DNA from 3 places in the Bradyrhizobium sp. 192 genome. Region 1 is predicted to be linked to each of the others. Evidence: riboswitches for the same ligand, from Rfam matches in the RefSeq annotation. Region 1 holds a riboswitch; each other region holds the start of a gene.
The links. Region 1 has a riboswitch for cobalamin ahead of IVB24_RS17410 (DUF1636 domain-containing protein). Riboswitches for the same ligand answer to the same signal wherever they lie in the genome.
Positions count from the first base shown of each region.

Region 2: it holds a riboswitch for cobalamin, as region 1 does, so the genes downstream of both, metE (5-methyltetrahydropteroyltriglutamate--homocysteine S-methyltransferase) here and IVB24_RS17410 (DUF1636 domain-containing protein) in region 1, are expected to answer to the same signal.
Region 3: it holds a riboswitch for cobalamin, as region 1 does, so the genes downstream of both, IVB24_RS20670 (TonB-dependent receptor) here and IVB24_RS17410 (DUF1636 domain-containing protein) in region 1, are expected to answer to the same signal.

Region 1 is NZ_CP064690.1:3,835,729-3,841,239, forward strand. Features, by position in the region: gene cbiB (adenosylcobinamide-phosphate synthase CbiB) at 1-19, shown strand, start outside; gene cobD (threonine-phosphate decarboxylase CobD) at 31-996, shown strand; gene IVB24_RS17400 (cobyric acid synthase) at 985-2,433, opposite strand; gene cobO (cob(I)yrinic acid a,c-diamide adenosyltransferase) at 2,655-3,290, opposite strand; cobalamin riboswitch at 3,331-3,548, shown strand; gene IVB24_RS17410 (DUF1636 domain-containing protein) at 3,642-4,016, shown strand; gene cobW (cobalamin biosynthesis protein CobW) at 4,013-5,062, shown strand; gene cobN (cobaltochelatase subunit CobN) at 5,062-5,511, shown strand, end outside.
Region 2 is NZ_CP064690.1:1,644,715-1,650,225, forward strand. Features, by position in the region: gene IVB24_RS07715 (EAL domain-containing response regulator) at 1-599, shown strand, start outside; gene IVB24_RS07720 (4Fe-4S binding protein) at 1,220-1,423, shown strand; gene IVB24_RS07725 (hypothetical protein) at 1,445-1,711, opposite strand; gene IVB24_RS40010 (hypothetical protein) at 2,069-2,194, shown strand; cobalamin riboswitch at 2,527-2,722, shown strand; gene metE (5-methyltetrahydropteroyltriglutamate--homocysteine S-methyltransferase) at 2,822-5,137, shown strand.
Region 3 is NZ_CP064690.1:4,537,439-4,542,949, reverse strand. Features, by position in the region: gene IVB24_RS20675 (hypothetical protein) at 771-1,352, opposite strand; gene IVB24_RS20670 (TonB-dependent receptor) at 1,427-3,664, opposite strand; cobalamin riboswitch at 3,778-3,993, opposite strand; gene IVB24_RS20665 (response regulator) at 4,022-4,459, opposite strand; gene IVB24_RS20660 (ATP-binding protein) at 4,456-5,511, opposite strand, start outside.

The DNA.
Region 1 (5,511 bases):
GATCCTGGCTTTCGCGTGAAAGAACGGGGCATGCGCGAGCACGGTGGAAATCTCGATCTGGCCCAGCAGCGTTTTGGCGGACGCGCGGAAGACTGGATCGATCTGTCGACAGGGATCAACCGGCTGCCTTATCCCGTCGGCGAGGTGAGCGCGCGGGCGTGGAGCACGCTGCCGTCGCGAGCCGAGATTGACGCCCTGCATCAAGCTGCGCGGCACGCCTATCGCACGAGCGCGCCGATCGTCGCAATGGGCGGCGCCCAGGCCGTCATTCAAATGCTGCCGCAATTGGCGCCGCGCGGACGCGCACACATCCTCGCGCCGACCTACAATGAATATGCTGGCGTGCTGTCGGCTGCTGGCTGGGATGTGCAGGAGGTCGCGGAGCTCGACGCGCTGGCGGGCGCGAACCTCGCCATCGTCGTCAACCCCAACAATCCCGATGGCCGGTGTCATACACCGAAGGATTTGCTGACGCTGCTGCCACGCGTCGGCCGTCTCGTGATCGACGAGAGTTTTGCAGACACGGTTCCGCAGCTGTCGCTCGCGTCGGAAGCGGACCGGCAGGGGTTGCTGATCCTGCGCTCGTTCGGGAAGTTTTACGGACTCGCCGGCCTGCGCCTTGGGTTCGCCATCGGCAATGCCGCGGACATCGCCAGGCTCATCGCGATGTCGGGCCCATGGCCGGTCTCCGGAACCGCGATCGCGATTGGCAGCCGCGCCCTACGCGACGATGCCTGGGCCGAAGCGACGTCAGCGCGTCTTGTGCGCGATTGTGTCCGGCTCGACGAGATGACGCGAGCGCAAGGCTGGCGGCTTGTCGGCGGTGCGTCACTGTTTCGTCTGTACGAGATGCCCGACGCACTCGCCGCGCAGGAGAAGCTCGCGCGTGGCCAGATCTGGTCGCGCGTGTTCGCGCAGAAGCCGACATGGCTGCGCCTCGGGCTTCCGGGCAGCGAGGCCGAATGGACACGCGTTGCCGAGGTTCTAGCGGGCTAGCGCGAGCAGGCCTTCCACGTCGAGATGCTTTTCGATGTGATCGGCCAGCGCGTCGAGCGCGCTCTCGACCCGGGCGTGATAGGGTTCGTCGCCCGCGGGAATGTCGAGCCTGGCCAGATACGCCTTGCGGAAATCATCCGATGTGAACAGGCCGTGCAGATAGCTGCCCTGCACGAGGCCATCGCGCGAGATCGCACCTTCCGGCTCGCCGTTCAGCTTCGCGAACGGGCGGGCGCGATCCGGTCCGTCGGTACGGCCGATGTGGATTTCGTAGGCCTCGATCGGCTGATGCGTGGCGGCATGCACGGCCGCGACCCGTGTCAGGGTCTTCTGCGGGCTCATCACCGTCCCTACATCCAGCAACCCGAGCCCCGCCGTGTCGCCGGCGGGCCCTTCGATGCCTTCGGGGTCGGCGACGCTGCGGCCCAGCATCTGATAGCCGCCGCAGAGGCCGAGCACGTGGCCACCCCTGCGGTGATGTGCGAGCAGGTCGATGTCCCAGCCCTGCGCGCGCAGGAAGGCAAGATCGCCGCGGGTGGATTTGGAGCCGGGGATGATCACCAGGCGTACATCGCCCGGGATCGCTTGGCCCGGGCGCACCATGACGAGGTCGACGCCAGGTTCGAGCTTGAGCGGATCGAGATCGTCGAAATTGGCGATCCGCGACAGCGCGAGGCAAGCAATCTTGCATTGGCCCGGCTTGCGCGCGTCGCTCAGGCCGAGCGCGTCTTCAGCTGGCAGTTCGCCCGCGCGCGCAAACCACGGCAGCACACCGAAGCCTCGCCATACGGTCTTTTGCGCGATCAGCTGGTAGCCGTCGTCGAACAGTGTGGGATCGCCGCGGAACTTGTTGATGACAAAGCCCTGGATCATCGCGGCATCGTCGGGTTCGATCACAGTCTTGATGCCGACGAGCTGAGCGATGACGCCGCCGCGGTCGATGTCGCCGACCAGTACGACCGGTACATCCGCCTTGCGCGCAAAGCCCATGTTGGCGATGTCGGACTTGCGCAAATTGACCTCGGCCGGGCTGCCGGCGCCCTCGACCAGCACGAGGTCGGCTCGCGCCTTCAGCCGCTCAAAGCTCTCCAGCACGGCGGCCATCAATGACGGCTTCATCGCCGCGTAGTCGCGTGCCCGCGCGGTCGCGATGCGCTTGCCCTGGACGATCACCTGTGCGCCGACATCGGTCTCGGGCTTCAGCAGCACCGGATTCATGTCGGTGTGCGGCTCGACGCCGGCGGCAAGCGCCTGCAGCGCCTGGGCGCGGCCGATCTCGCCGCCGTCGATAGTGACGGCTGCGTTGTTCGACATGTTCTGCGGCTTGAAGGGGAGCACGCGCAGGCCGCGCCGCGTGAAGGCCCGCGCAAGGCCGGCGACGATGAGCGATTTGCCCACGTCCGAGCCGGCCCCCTGGATCATCAATGCGCGTGCCATCGTCGCCTTCTAAAGCGGAATGGGATTGAGTTGAATCAAGCGGCTACGCGCTTGGTGCACCTCTCCCGCTTGCGGGAGAGGTCGGCGCGACGCGCCGGGTGAGGGCTTTCTCCTCTTGGGGGTTCTCGATTGCGGAGACACCCTCTCCCCAGCCCTCCCCCGCAAGCGGGGGAGGGAGCACGCTTCCCTCGGCGCAGCATTTGAATTCAATCTCATCGGCTTCAGAACTCGACGCCGGCCTGCGCCTTGATGCCGGAGCGGAAGGGGTGCTTGACCAGCGTCATCTCGGTGACGAGATCGGCGATCTCGATCAGCTCGTCCTTGGCGTTACGCCCGGTGAGGACGACATGCGTCATCTCAGGCTTCTGCGTCGTCAGGAATTCGACCACTTCGGCGATATCGAGATAATCGTAGCGCAGCGCGATGTTGATCTCGTCGAGCACGACCATCCGCAAGCTCGCATCGCGGATCAGTTCCTTGGCCTTTTCCCAGCCGGCGCGCGCGGCGGCGATGTCACGGGTGCGGTCCTGGGTCTCCCAAGTGAAACCTTCACCCATCGCGTGGAACTGGCAGAGGTCGCCGAAATGGCCGGTGAGCAGGCGCCGCTCGCCGGTGTCCCAAGCGCCCTTGATGAACTGCACGACCGCGCAGGGAAAGCCATGGGCGACGCAGCGAACGATCATGCCGAAGGCCGAGGACGACTTGCCCTTGCCGGCGCCGGTGTGGACGATGATGAGGCCCTTTTCGCCGCTCTTGGTGGCCATGATCCTGTCGCGGGCGGCCTTCTTCTTCGCCATTTTCGTGGCGTGGCGGGCGTCGGTTTCCTCGGCCGTTTTCGTATCCGGTTCAGGCGTCATCGGTCCCGGTCCTTCGGCTTGACAAGTGGCGGCCACCGGCAAATGGTGACCCGGTGTTGGTTCCTGTCCTATGACAGGCGAAGAGGGAATGCGATAGGGTCCGAATCGGCAAGATTTGGCTCCAAAATGCAGCCGCCCCCGCGACCGTGACCGGAGAGATGCCCGATGCCACTGATCCCCTGGGATCGGGAAGGCGGGGATCGAAGGGGAAACCCTGCTCCGCAAGCCGGGAGACCTGCCAGCGCGGACGATTTTTGGACCGGCGGACGGGGTGTTCCGCGACGGGGAAGCGGGCCTTCGGAAGAATGGTCCGTGTGCCTCATCGCCTCCGCCGTTTAATCTGGAAGAGCGATGACCGTCACACTTCACGTTTGCATCACCTGCCGCGCCGGCGAGACGCTGGGCGAGGGCGAGACCACGCCCGGCAAGCGCCTGCATGGCGCGATCCTCGAGGCCGGCGTGCCCGAGGGCGTCCATGTGGTTCCCGTCGAGTGCTTGTCGGCCTGCAATCAGGGCTGCTCGGTCGCATTGAGCGCGCCGGGCCGGTGGTCTTACGTCTATGGCCGCCTCTCAGACGCCAATGCGAAGGACGTGGTCGCGGGCGCTGCGGCCTATGCCGCCGCTCCCGACGGGCTCGTGCCGTGGCGCAGCCGACCGGAAATCTTCCGCAAGCAGTCGCTTGCCCGCATTCCCCCTGTTGCCGTCGTGCCGGAGGCCGCCGAATGAGCTCGCTCGCAAAAGTCCCGGTGACTGTGGTCACCGGTTTCCTCGGCTCTGGCAAGACGACGCTGATCCAGCATCTGCTCAGCAATGCCAACGGAAAGAAGCTCGCGGTGCTCGTCAACGAGTTCGGCAGCGAGGGCGTCGATGGCGAGATACTGAAGTCCTGCGCCGACGCGAACTGCCCGGAGGAGAACATCATCGAGCTCGCGAATGGCTGCATCTGCTGCACCGTCGCCGACGATTTCATTCCGACCATGGAGAAACTGCTGGCGCGGCCGGTGCGGCCCGATCACATCCTGATCGAGACATCGGGCCTGGCGCTGCCCAAGCCGTTGCTGAAGGCGTTCGACTGGCCGGAGATCCGCTCGCGCATCACGGTCGACGGCGTGATCGCGCTCGCCGATGCCGAGGCTGTCGCCGCTGGTCGCTTTGCGCCGGATCCGATTGCTGTCGAAGCGCAGCGCGCGGCCGATGAAAGTCTCGATCACGAGACGCCACTGTCGGAAGTGTTCGAGGACCAGATCGCCTGTGCGGATATCGTGCTGCTGACCAAGGCCGATCTTGCGGGGGCGGCCGGCATCGAAGCAGCCAAGGCGGCGATCACCGCCGAGATGCCGCGACGTGTGCCGATGCTGGCGATCACCGACGGCGCGATCGATGCGCGTGTCATCCTCGGCCTCGGTGCTGCAGCAGAGAATGATCTCGCCGCGCGCCCCTCGCATCATGACGGCGAGGAGGAGCACGAGCATGATGATTTCAACTCTGTGGTGATCGATCTTCCAGAGGTGACCGACGTCGATGCGCTGGTCGCATCCGTCCAGCGTCTGGCGCGCGAGCAGAACGTGCTGCGCGCCAAGGGCTATATCGCGGTTGCGGGCAAGCCGATGCGGTTGCTGTTGCAAGCGGTCGGCGAGCGCGTGCGCCACCAGTTCGACAAGCCATGGGGGGCGGGCATCAGGCAGTCGAAGCTGGTGGTGATCGGCGAGCACGGTGATATCGACGAGGCCGCGATCAAGGCAGGACTTGGTCTTTCAGGATCTGGCATCTGATGCATGTCGTTTTCCGCGAGAGCCGCGGTCTCGAGGAGACCGCGACGCCAAGGGACATCGGCCAGGACCCGGCCGATCTCGTGGTGCTCTCGTATTCGGATTCCGACCTTGCGGCGTTCGCGGCCGGTTGGCGGCGCGGCCGCGACAGCCTGCCGACGCTGCGGCTCGCTAATCTCGCGGAATTGCGTCATCCGCTATCGGTCGACACCTATATCGAGCGCACGCTGTCGCAGGCGCGCGGCATTCTGGTTCGCCTGATCGGCGGCGAGTCCTATTGGTCCTATGGCCTTGCGGTCCTGCAGCAGCTCGCCAAGGATCGCAAGATCGTGCTGGCCGTACTGCCGGCCGACGGCCGCGACGACACGCGGCTCGATGCGTATTCGACGCTGCCGGTCTCGACGCTGCGCCGGCTGAAGGTGCTCTGCGACACCGGTGGCCCGGTGGCTGCG
Region 2 (5,511 bases), 2.2 Mb from region 1:
ACGATCCGCATTTTAGGGACTTGTCGCAGTTCGTGATCGACCGCGCGATCAAGGATTGGAAGTATCTTCTGGAGCAGCAAACTTCGACCGATCTCTCCATCAATCTCCCGGCAGCATTCCTGATTGACCCGCAGGCGGTACGCGATCTCTGTCAGCGCATGCCGTCGCACCCCGCTTTCGGCGGCTTGACGATCGAAATCGAGAGCGAGGAAGCGATCCAGAACCTAGATCTCCTGATCGAGGTCGCGCGTGAGGTTCGCTTTCACAACATTGGCCTTGCAATCGACAATATCGGCGCCAATTGGCCGCAGCTGATGGGGCTCGAAAAATTCCCGTTCATGAAATTAAAAGTGGACCGGCAGTACGTCGCCGGTTGCGGAAATGGGCCCCTGAAGCGAACGGTGTGCCGCCATATCGTCGATCTAGCCAAAGAGTACAGTGTGCGCACCGTCGCCGCAGGCGTGGAGAGCCACGCCGACCTGATCGCTGTGACCGAACTCGGCTTCAACCTTGCGCAGGGCCATCTGTTCGGAAAGGCCATGCCGCTGAAGCAATTTGCACAGTCATCTTTCAGCCCTGTTCCACTTCGTCCAAAATAGTTGCATGAGGAGTGACTGAGCACAGCCAGGCAAAGCGTACCAGCGCTGGCCCGCGCGGCCATGCCTACTCGGCACCAGGCATGCGGCTGACGGCAATTAAATCGGCCACTTTGCAAACCCAGTATCGCTTCTCCCGGCCGAACTTCATTTCCCTCCGAAGCGATGCCGAAGGTTATTGTAGCACAAAGCCCTTTTGGCAAGCCTCCAGCGAGTCAATCCGCGGAGTTAACGTTGCAGGCGTGAGCGCGGCTTGGACAAAATCTCCGGTCAGGGCGTGTGACCGGAGGTTTGCCGACATCCGGCGTAGACGTGCGTCGGCTCGCGGCTTCTACTCGCGCCGCCGGTTTCGGGAATCGTCGAGCGTCGCTTGGCCCCGCGCTGCCATGCCAGACAAACCGACGGAAGCTCGCAGCAGTCGAGTCGCGACTGGCTATCGGAGTAGGGGCCCGAGGGCTCGCACGGCTTGATATTGAAGCGGCCCATGCTGTCGCAGATGCAACATGGTCTCAGACCCCGCACAGCACCATTGGGCAAGTTGCCCATCATTGAGCGCGCCTGTCCTTGGCACGGCATTTGAAAGGGATCGCCAATGGCATCGCTCGCCTAAGGAGTCGGAAGGCATGGCTTACAAGATCGTCGCTTCGCAATGTACCGTTTGTGGGGCATGTGAGTTCGAGTGTCCCAACGCGGCGATCAGCCTCAAGCGCGACATTTACGTTATCGATGCAAAAAAGTGTACGGAGTGCGAGGGCCATTCCGACACGCCGCAATGCGCTGTGGTCTGTCCGGTGCCTGACACCTGTGTCCCGTCTAAGACAACATAAGCAGCCCGCGTCCAGAAGGCTTCACCGCTCGATTTCGCGCACGAAGGAGTAGATGTCGAGCTTGTGGTGGCCGCCTTCCGCGTGCGGCGCATCGAGGTCGATCAACATCGTTATGAGCTTAAGGCGCTGATCGACTCCGAGAAACCCTCGAAGGGCTCTGTCAGAGGAGACCGTCAAATTTGTCTCGAATAATGACAAGGCCGCCTCGATGCTCCAGGTCGTCGCGTTGAGGCTTATCGTCATTGGCTGACGAGCCGAGGCGAGGTGGACGGGCGTCGAATATCCCAAGATCAGCTTGCAGGATATCTAAAGCTACGTCGCTTCGAAGCCGAAGAGACGGTCTCCACGCGCGACGAGATCGGTCCGGAGATCCTGAAGACGTACGAGAAGCTGGGCATCCGCTTGCCCACGGTCACGATGCACGAGTGCATGGAGCTAGGGTCGTAACAGGATCCCCGCCGCCCGCGCTCTCGCTGCTTACTCCAGTTTCGCAAGTTAGCGCGCATCCTGACGTCCGGAACTGTTCCTGCGATGCCGCGCAGGCCAACGTCCAGGCTGCACTACTCGCCAGCGGCGACGGAAACAACGAATGCGCGGCCAAAGTCGCTCAGCACGTAAGTGCTTGGCACACCGAAGGAGATCATCTTGACCAACGCCACGGAGCGATCGAGCTCACGGCTCGTCGCGGGGGCCGCCGAACACAGGCAGTCCGGGCAGTCCGGCCTGATCATCCGTTTGATCCTGGAGCAATCCGGCCTTGACAATTCCTAAGGAGCCTCATGGCGCTGTGATCAAGCGGATGCCGGCCGAGGATGATCGCAAACGTCCTCGCGGGCGAGTTCGAGAAGCTGCTGACGGAAAAGACCGGATTTGTCGCGATCACGCAGATGTCGAAGCGCCCACCGCGTTCGTTCTGCTCGCGTTGGCTCATCCGAGTACGCCAAGCGGGTGTTGACGGACGCATTCACAAGCGGAGGCTCCACAGATCTAGGCGTTTTTACCAGGCCGGGAGTAAGACCGTTGTGCCCTAGCTGGTACAGCTCGCAATCGCTTGGGCAATATCGCGGCGACACTTAGTAGGTTGACGGATCGATCCTCGTGCGCCTAATGCCAGCCGTCGTGGTCTTCGGATTCGTTTGATCCGGAGCTAAGAGGGAAGCCGGTGCAATGCCGGCGCTGCCCCCGCAACTGTAAGCGGCGAGCCGCTGTCCAACGAAGTCAAGCCATGCGGCTTCGGGAAGGCCGGACAGCAGCGACGACCCGCGAGCCAGGAGACCTGCCTCGACAATATATCGTCCACGGGCGGGGTGTCCCGGTGTGCGCCAAGCAGCTGTCGCTCACGCGATATTCGCTGCATGCGTCCGCCATGGCCTTTGCCCCAATCATGGGGTCTGAGCTATGTCTTTTCTTTCGCTTCCCGTTGCCACACTGGGGACGTCACGCATCGGCCCACGACGCGAACTCAAAGTCGCGCTCGAGAGCTACTGGGCGGGAAACTCCAGCGAAGCCGAGCTCCTCGAGGCGGGGAGTGGACTTCGTGCCGCTAATTGGGCACGGCAGAAATCCCGCGGTGCGACCGTCATTCCTTCGAATGACTTCTCGTTTTACGACCATGTGCTCGATACCAGCCTAATGGTTGGCGCCATTCCCGACGTCTACGGCTGGACCGAAGGTCCTGTGTCGCTCAAGACCTACTTCACCATGGCGCGTGGCGCTCAGGACGGTGGTCACGCTCAGCATGGGCCTGGCGTAGCCGCTCAGGAAATGACGAAGTGGTTCGATACCAACTACCACTACATGGTGCCGGAATTTCACCGGGATCAGATCTTTAAGTATTCCTCTCGAAAGCCGATCGAGGAATATGAGGAGGCAAAAAGCCTCGGCTACCAAACGCGCCCCGTCCTAGTTGGCCCAGTCACTTTCCTGAAGCTTGGCAAAAGCGCAAATCCCGCATTCAATCCGCTGTCGCTGCTCGATCGGCTCCTCCCAGTCTATGTCGATGTTCTCCGCGAACTATCCTCGCGCGGTGCTGAATGGGTTCAGCTGGACGAGCCATGCCTAGTGATGGACGTCGACGAAGCATCGCGGGCGGCTGTCCGCTGGGCCTATGCTCATTTCGCAAAGGTTGTGCCGGCCCTTAAAATAATGCTGGCCACATATTTCGGGGCTATCGGCGACAATCTTGAAACAACCTTGGCCTTGCCCGTTGCCGGGCTTCATGTGGATCTGGTTCGGGCACCTGACCAGTTGGACGCAATTGTCGCCACAACCCGTAGAGATCTCGTGGTCTCACTAGGCGTCGTTGATGGTCGGAACGTGTGGCGCTCCAATCTTCCGGCGCTGCTCGACCAACTTGCTCCTATGGTCCAAAAATTGGGCAGGCACCGTGTTCAGATTGCTCCTTCCTGCTCGCTGCTTCATGTTCCGATCGACATTGAGCTAGAGACCGATCTCGATCCCAATCTGAAGACATGGCTGGCGTTCTCAGTTCAGAAGATCAAGGAACTTTCGATATTGGGCAAAGCGCTGGCCGGCCATGCTGCCGAGGTGGCCGATGAACTTGCGCTTTCGGAGGAGGCAGCCGTCACCCGCGAAACATCGCCCGAGATCCACAATGCGAATGTCGCCGGACGAATCGCCGCGATCGACGATAGCATGCTTCGCCGTCGCAGCGCGTTCACCCAGCGTGCCGACGTCCAGCGCGTCTCGTTCGCATTGCCGATGTTTCCAACGACAACCATCGGATCCTTCCCGCAAACGGCCGATGTCCGGAATGCGCGCGCGGCTCATGCGCGGGGAACGTTGAATGACACGCAGTACGAGCAGCTTCTGAAAGCGGAGACAGCCCGTACCGTGAAGTGGCAGGAAGATATCGGCCTGGACGTGCTCGTACACGGTGAGTTCGAGCGCAATGACATGGTTCAATACTTTGCCGAGCAGCTGTTGGGCTTCGCTTTCACCAAGCATGGCTGGGTTCAGTCTTATGGCTCGCGGTACGTTCGTCCGCCTATCCTGTTCGGAGATGTCTCCCGGCCGAAGCCCATGACCGTTGAATGGTGGCGCTATGCGCAGTCTCTGACCAAAAAACCCGTCAAGGCTATGCTGACCGGACCGGTGACGATCCTGAACTGGTCGTTTGTCCGTGACGACATCTCGCGGAGCGAGACATGCCGACAGATCGCTCTCACGATCCGAGATGAGGTCATCGACCTTGAGGCGGCTGGAGCGACCATGATCCAGATCGACGAGGCTGCGTTGCGGGAGGGATTGCCGCTACGCAAATCGCAGTGGAAGAACTATCTCGATTGGGCGGTGGACAGCTTCCGCCTTTGCTCCTCCCCGGTCGCCGACGGAACTCAGATCCATACTCACATGTGTTATTCCGAGTTCAACGAAATCATCGATGCGATCGCAGCAATGGATGCCGACGTCATTTCAATCGAGACGTCGCGTTCTAAGATGGAATTGCTCGAGGCCTTCAAGAGCTACAAATATCCAAATGAGATCGGGCCCGGCGTCTATGACATTCATTCACCGTGCATTCCCGCAGCGGCGGAAATCAAGCAGCTGATTGTGTTGGCGCGGCAGCGAGTTTCCGATCGGCAGCTCTGGATCAATCCCGACTGCGGACTGAAAACGCGAAGGTGGGAGGAGGTGCGTCCCGCGCTCGTCAATATGGTGGCCGCCGCACGCGAGTTGCGGGCCGAGCCATGATGGGCCGGAGCGTTTCGCCAACGCGTTTGTGAACAAGATGCACGCGCTTTGGGGGCTTACGATGTCCTTGGGAGCTTTCAAAGTTCCCAGCGCCGCGGAATGCGGGCGGGCGTCGGCGGAGGCGGTCGCATACAGCCGGCGACAAGCTCGATTCTCGACCCGACGGCCGACAGCATGCCGGCGAGGTCCGATCAGGTCCTATTGCGACGTCATTAACGCTCGACGCGAAGCACAGCCCGACTTTTTCATTTATCCATCGCGTGGATGCGTCTCATCACAACAATCTATTTTACGGTCCTTACGGAACGTCATACGAAATTCAGGCCCTGGCACGCTCTTCGGGAGAGGTAATCGAGCGTTGTTGGTTTTTGGGG
Region 3 (5,511 bases), 700 kb from region 1:
GTGCAGACGCGCCTTTGCGTTCTCGCGGCGCATTTCGCCCGAGCTTTGCTTCATCGCTCCACCCTCTGAATCCAAGAGGGCACAGGGAAGGCCGGGTGCCGGCTGGCACCCGCGGTCCGCTGCGCGAAATGCACGCGCAAAAAGAACCGCACAGCAGCATACAGGTGTCGCCGATCACTCGGCCTTCCCTGCGCGATGGCTGGACGGCTTATGCCGTGATCTCCCGGGAGCCGACCATTCCTTTTGGCCTCCCTCGCCCCGCGAATTTAAACGATGCAGTCTGCCCGGTTGGGCTCGCTCGCACCTTCGCGAAAGACTTGACCGTGGCAACGACGGCCAGGACCACACGGTTTTGCCGTACGCACGCTCGCTGGTCACCACATTATCTCCCGGCGTTGTCGACGTTGCCGAAAGAATGTGGCGAGACGAACTGAACAGCGCCGTCGTCCGCACGAAGCCTCGGGCTCACAGGGACTACCCGCCCTGCCCGCACCTCTCATGCCGACGCTGCCGCGCCCACCGCAACCCGGCTCGCGAACAAGACGACCTCAAGTCGCCCCTCTTGGGTGAGCCGGGATGATCGACACATACGCCGAAACCGAATTTCGGTAAAGTGGAATATTTTTGCGCGCGTGGATTGACAGAGACCGACACAGACACGGTCCCGTAGCCCGGATGGAGCGGAGCGCAATCTGGGACGGTGCAAAATGCCGGGCGAGCGGCCCCGGATTGCGCTCCGCTCCATCAGGGCTACGGTCACGATCGTCCGCTCAGGCCGACATCGCCCCCTTGGGTCCGGCCGGGCCGACCAGGCGGACGATCTCGCAGACGGCGACGAGGCCGGCGAGCCAGACGGCACAGGTCAGAGCGATGCGCGTCACGATGGCGGCGGTGAAGGCGACCTCGCCGCCGAGGAACGGTGTCGCGGTGAACAGCGCGAGCTCGTAGATCCCATAGGCGGCGACGAGCGTGATCGCCAGCATCAGCGGCGTGCGACCCTGCGGCAGCAGGCCGAGCACCTTCGACGCTGCCGCGGTCGACAGAAGCGCAGCCGCGCCAATGACAAAGCCCCAGGCAATCGTGCCGGAGTCGACGGGATAATGCAGCACGCCGAAACCGATGGTCTGGTTGACGAGCCAGGCGCCGGTGACGACGAGCAGCGCCGAGCGCTGCGGTAGCATCGCCGCGGCAACGACTGCGAAGGCAGCGAACGGCGTGGCACAGGCGAACGCGAAGCTGGCGAGCGCGCATGAGGCCGTCAGCAGCGCAAAGCAGAACATCGGCGCAAGGCGCGACGCGACCGGGTGAATCCGGAAGCGATCGCCGCGAGACGGCAGGATGCCATGAGCCATGGTGTTGAGGCACGGGTGATCTCCTTCTCTTTGAGGTCTAGTCCATTTGGGCGCGCGTAACAGCCTGACGTAAATCAGAACGTTGCACCGGCCTTGAGCAGATAGGTGCGGCCCGGCAGCGGATAGGCGCTGAAGCGGCCATCCGTGAAGGTGCTCGCGATGGCGTAGTCGTAGTAGAGCGCATTCAGCACATTGTTGACGCTCAGGGACCAGAAGTAGCGTTCATATCGGCCGCCGAGCTTGAGATCGATGGTGCCGTTGGCGGGGATCGGCTTCTGGGTGCCGGCCTGGTCGTTGTCCATGCGCCGTTCGCTCCAGAACCGCGCGGTCGCATCGAGCACCACATAGTCCTGCCAGATGTTCCAGGTGACACCCGCACTCGCCGTGTAGCGCGACACCAGCGGCACATCGTTGCCGGCCCAGATGCCTTCGCGGAAGACGGCACGGGTATAGGCCACGCCGGAGCGCAGCAGCAGGGCGTCGTTGACGCGGTAGGACAGGCTGGTCTCCGAACCGTAGCGCCGGGTCGGATCGAGATTGGTGTTGTAGAACAGGACCGGGCTGAAATGGACCTCGTTGGTGAGATCCATCAGATAAACACTGCTCTGCAGCTGCAACCCGCCGCCCTTGATGCGCAGCCCGCCCTCGATGTCCTGAGAGGTCTGGGTCTTGAGCTGGAAGGTTTGCGGAATTGAAGCGAAGGTCAGCGGGTCGAAGGACGGCCCCGAGGACAGACGCTCGTCGACGTCGGGCGTGCGGAAGGCGCGCGCGGCGCGGCCGAACAGCGAGACCACGTCATTGAGGCGATGCTCGGCCCCGAGATGCAGCGCATATTGGGTCTCGCTGCTCGTCAGCGGCAGCGCGCCGATGTCGGCGTTGAACGGCGCGGCCGGATCGAAATTGTCGCGTGCCGCAAGTCCGATGGTCTGCACCCGCGCGCCGTAGGAGACGTCGGTGGTGGGCGTTATCCCCAAATTGTGCTGGAAATAACCCGCGACCGTCTGCTGCCTGAGGTCGTAATTGTGCCAGGCCGCGAGCCCCTGCCCGGCGCCGCGGTTCTGCTCAAAGCTGGCATCGTAATAGTCGATGCCGGTCAGGAGCTGCGACGGCATGCCGAGCAGCAGGCTCTTCACGCTGAGCCGCGGCGTGATCGACCAATTCGTCAGATGGGAGCCAACATAGGTCGACGTGAAGAAGGCAGGAACCGGCGCCGGGCTGGAGAAGAACGCGCTCTGCTGCTTCTTGTCACGCACGCCGCCATCGACGATGAGATCGACGCCGTTGACCAGGGTCCTGGTAAAGCCCGCAGTCGCGCTGAAACCCTGCTGGTTGGCGTAGTTGAACGGCGTGCTGGTAGCTCGCCGGTTGGCCCTGAGCTCGTCGAGGCCGATGGAGGGATCGACCGTGCGGCCGCCCGGCAGTCGCAGCTCCTGATTGTCACCGGTGACGGTGAGAAACGCAGTCAGGCCTGGCGTCGTGTAGTTGAGACTGCCGACGCCGTTCTGCTGGGAATAGCGATTGTTGTCGCGATAGCCGTCGGTCCTGACCGTATTGCCATGGAACGAGATCGACCACAGGCCGGAATTGAGCGAGGTCGAGACATTGCCGAGCCTGGTGTTGAACGAGCCGAAGCCGGCCTCGATGCGTGCGCTCACGGGCGGTCCGCCGACGCCATTTTTGGTGATGATGTTGATCACGCCGCCGACCGCATTGTCGCCGTAGAGCACCGCACTGGAATTGCCACGCGTGACCTCGATGCGCTCGATGGAATTGAGCGGGATGGTGGAGAGGTCCACCTGTGCCATGTCGACGTCGTTCAGCCGCCTGCCATTGACCAGCACCAGCGTGTTGGCGGTGGCGAAGGCGCCGAAGCCGCGCAGGTCCACGCCGGTCTTGGCAGCGATCGGGCCGCCGTAGAACGTCGTGATCTGGGCGCCGGGAACTTGCGTCGCGATGATCTCGGCAAGCGTCTGCGATGGCGAATGCGCGATATCCGCGGCCGTGACGACGGTCGTGGCGGCCCCGACGATGCCGCCGTTGCCGGCGGCAGCGTCACCGCCGGAGCCGGATGAGCCAGCGCCATTTCTTGGCGGCGCGACATCCGCGATTGTCTTGCGCCGCGTCGCCTCGCCGTCACCGGTTGCCCTCGCGCGCGTGCGGTTCTGATCGGAGGGCTGGGTCACCTCGATCGATGGCAGCTGCTCGGCCAGGACCCGCTGGGCAAAGGCGGGAGACAGATCGAACGAATGGAAGGAAACCGATGCGAGCAGGCCGGCGGCAAGGCGCCTGGCGGCAGAGAAGACACGGGACACAATTGTAACCTCGGTATGACGTCAGTGGCACGTCACAGCGAACGAGGTTTCACGGCAGAGCCATGGATTGCTCCGGTGAAGCCGATGCCTGTACTCCCCGACCGACATCTTCGCGTGTGACCACGGCTGACGGCAGGTCTCCTGGCTCGCGGGTCGTTACCTTGCGTCGCCTTCCCAGGACCGAGTTTCCCAGTGGCATGAGACGAAAGATTCACCGCTTACAGTTGCGGGGGCAGCCGTGGCGTTGAGACAAATCCTTAGCGTTGGGACGTCCCGCACCACATTCCCTTTTGATCTCCGTGAGGAGAACCGTCACCGGTCATTTAGGGGCCAACGCCTTGGCGAGTCAATCGACGGCTACGCCAGGGAACAGCTCTGCGTGGCCGGAAGCTCGCCAGGGGGAGCGGGTTCGTTCCGCTCCCCCTGCGCCGCCAGAGCCTGGCGGAGCGCGGTCTCCAGGTCCTGTTGCTGAAACGGCTTCTGCAGGATCGGAACGTGGCGGAAGTCCGCAAGCAGGCTCGCAGGACCGTACCCGGTGGCGAACACGTAAGGTATGCCGCGTTCTGCGATACAGCGCGCGACCTCGAAAGTCTGCCGCCCGTTGAGATTGACGTCGAGGACAGCAACGTCATACGAGAGCGCAGCCGCCTTCTCGAGCGCGTCATCGACGCGCGAGGCCATGCCCGCGATCTCGCAACCGGCATCGACAACGGAATCCTCGAGCAGCATCATCACCAGCGACTCGTCTTCGACGACGAAGACCCGCTGGCCAGCCAGATCGGTTTCAGGTTTCATGAGGGCCTCCCGACAGCCATCGTTGCGATATCGAATCCGCCCAGGCTGGCGCGGATTTCATGCAGCGGCGCGCGAATGACGCAAACGACGCCTTCAGGCGCGAAGCGCAGATCGACATCGGCGCCGCCGAATTCGTGGGGCAGCCCCTGCTGAATCAGGCGGGTGCCGAACCCGCGCCGCGACGGCGGGGCCACGGCGGGACCGCCCAGCTCGGTCCAGCACAGCTCGAAGCGATCGTCGACCTTCCAGGCGAGGTCGACGGTTCCCGAACCGTTCGACAGGGCACCATGCTTGACGGCGTTGGTCGCGAGCTCGTGCAACGCCATCGAGATGGCCAGTGCAGCCGAAGGCCGCATGCGCAGATCGGGCCCGCCGAAATTGAGCCTCGCACTCTCCGGCTCGGCATGCGCGGCGAGAGCCTCGGTCACGACCTCTCTCAGTTCCGCGGACTCCCAATTTTCCCTGACGAGCACATCGTGTGCCTTCGACAAGGCGATCAATCGTGCATCGAACGCCTTGCGCCCCTCCGCCAGGCTGGATGCGTTGCGCAAGGTCTGGAGCGCGAACGACTGCACTGTCGTCAGCGTGTTCTTGACGCGGTGATTGAGCTCGTTGACCAGCAGTTCGCGATGGCGCTCCTGCCGCTTGCGCTCGGTGATGTCGATGGCCGCGCAGACGGCGCCCTGGAACACACCGGCGGCGTCGACGATCGGAGACGCCTGGAAGATCGCGGTGACCGAGGAGCCGTCTTCGAAGCAGAGTTCGAGTTCCTCGCCTGCGACTTCCTCGCCGCGGGCCGCGCGCTGCAGCGGCAGTTCGGACGTCTCGACCTGGACGCGATTGCGAAGGACGCGGCAGGCCGGACGTTCGCCCTCGGGCGCCGACAGCGACATGTTGGTATCGGGCCGGACCCGCAATAGCCGCGCTCCATAGGCATTGCCGAAAACCCGCTTCGCCTCGCGGTCGTGGGTGAACCAGACCGCGGTCGGCACCGTGCTGACGACAGCCTCCAGTCGCGCGGCCTGGCGGCGCTGGATCTCCTCGGCATCCCT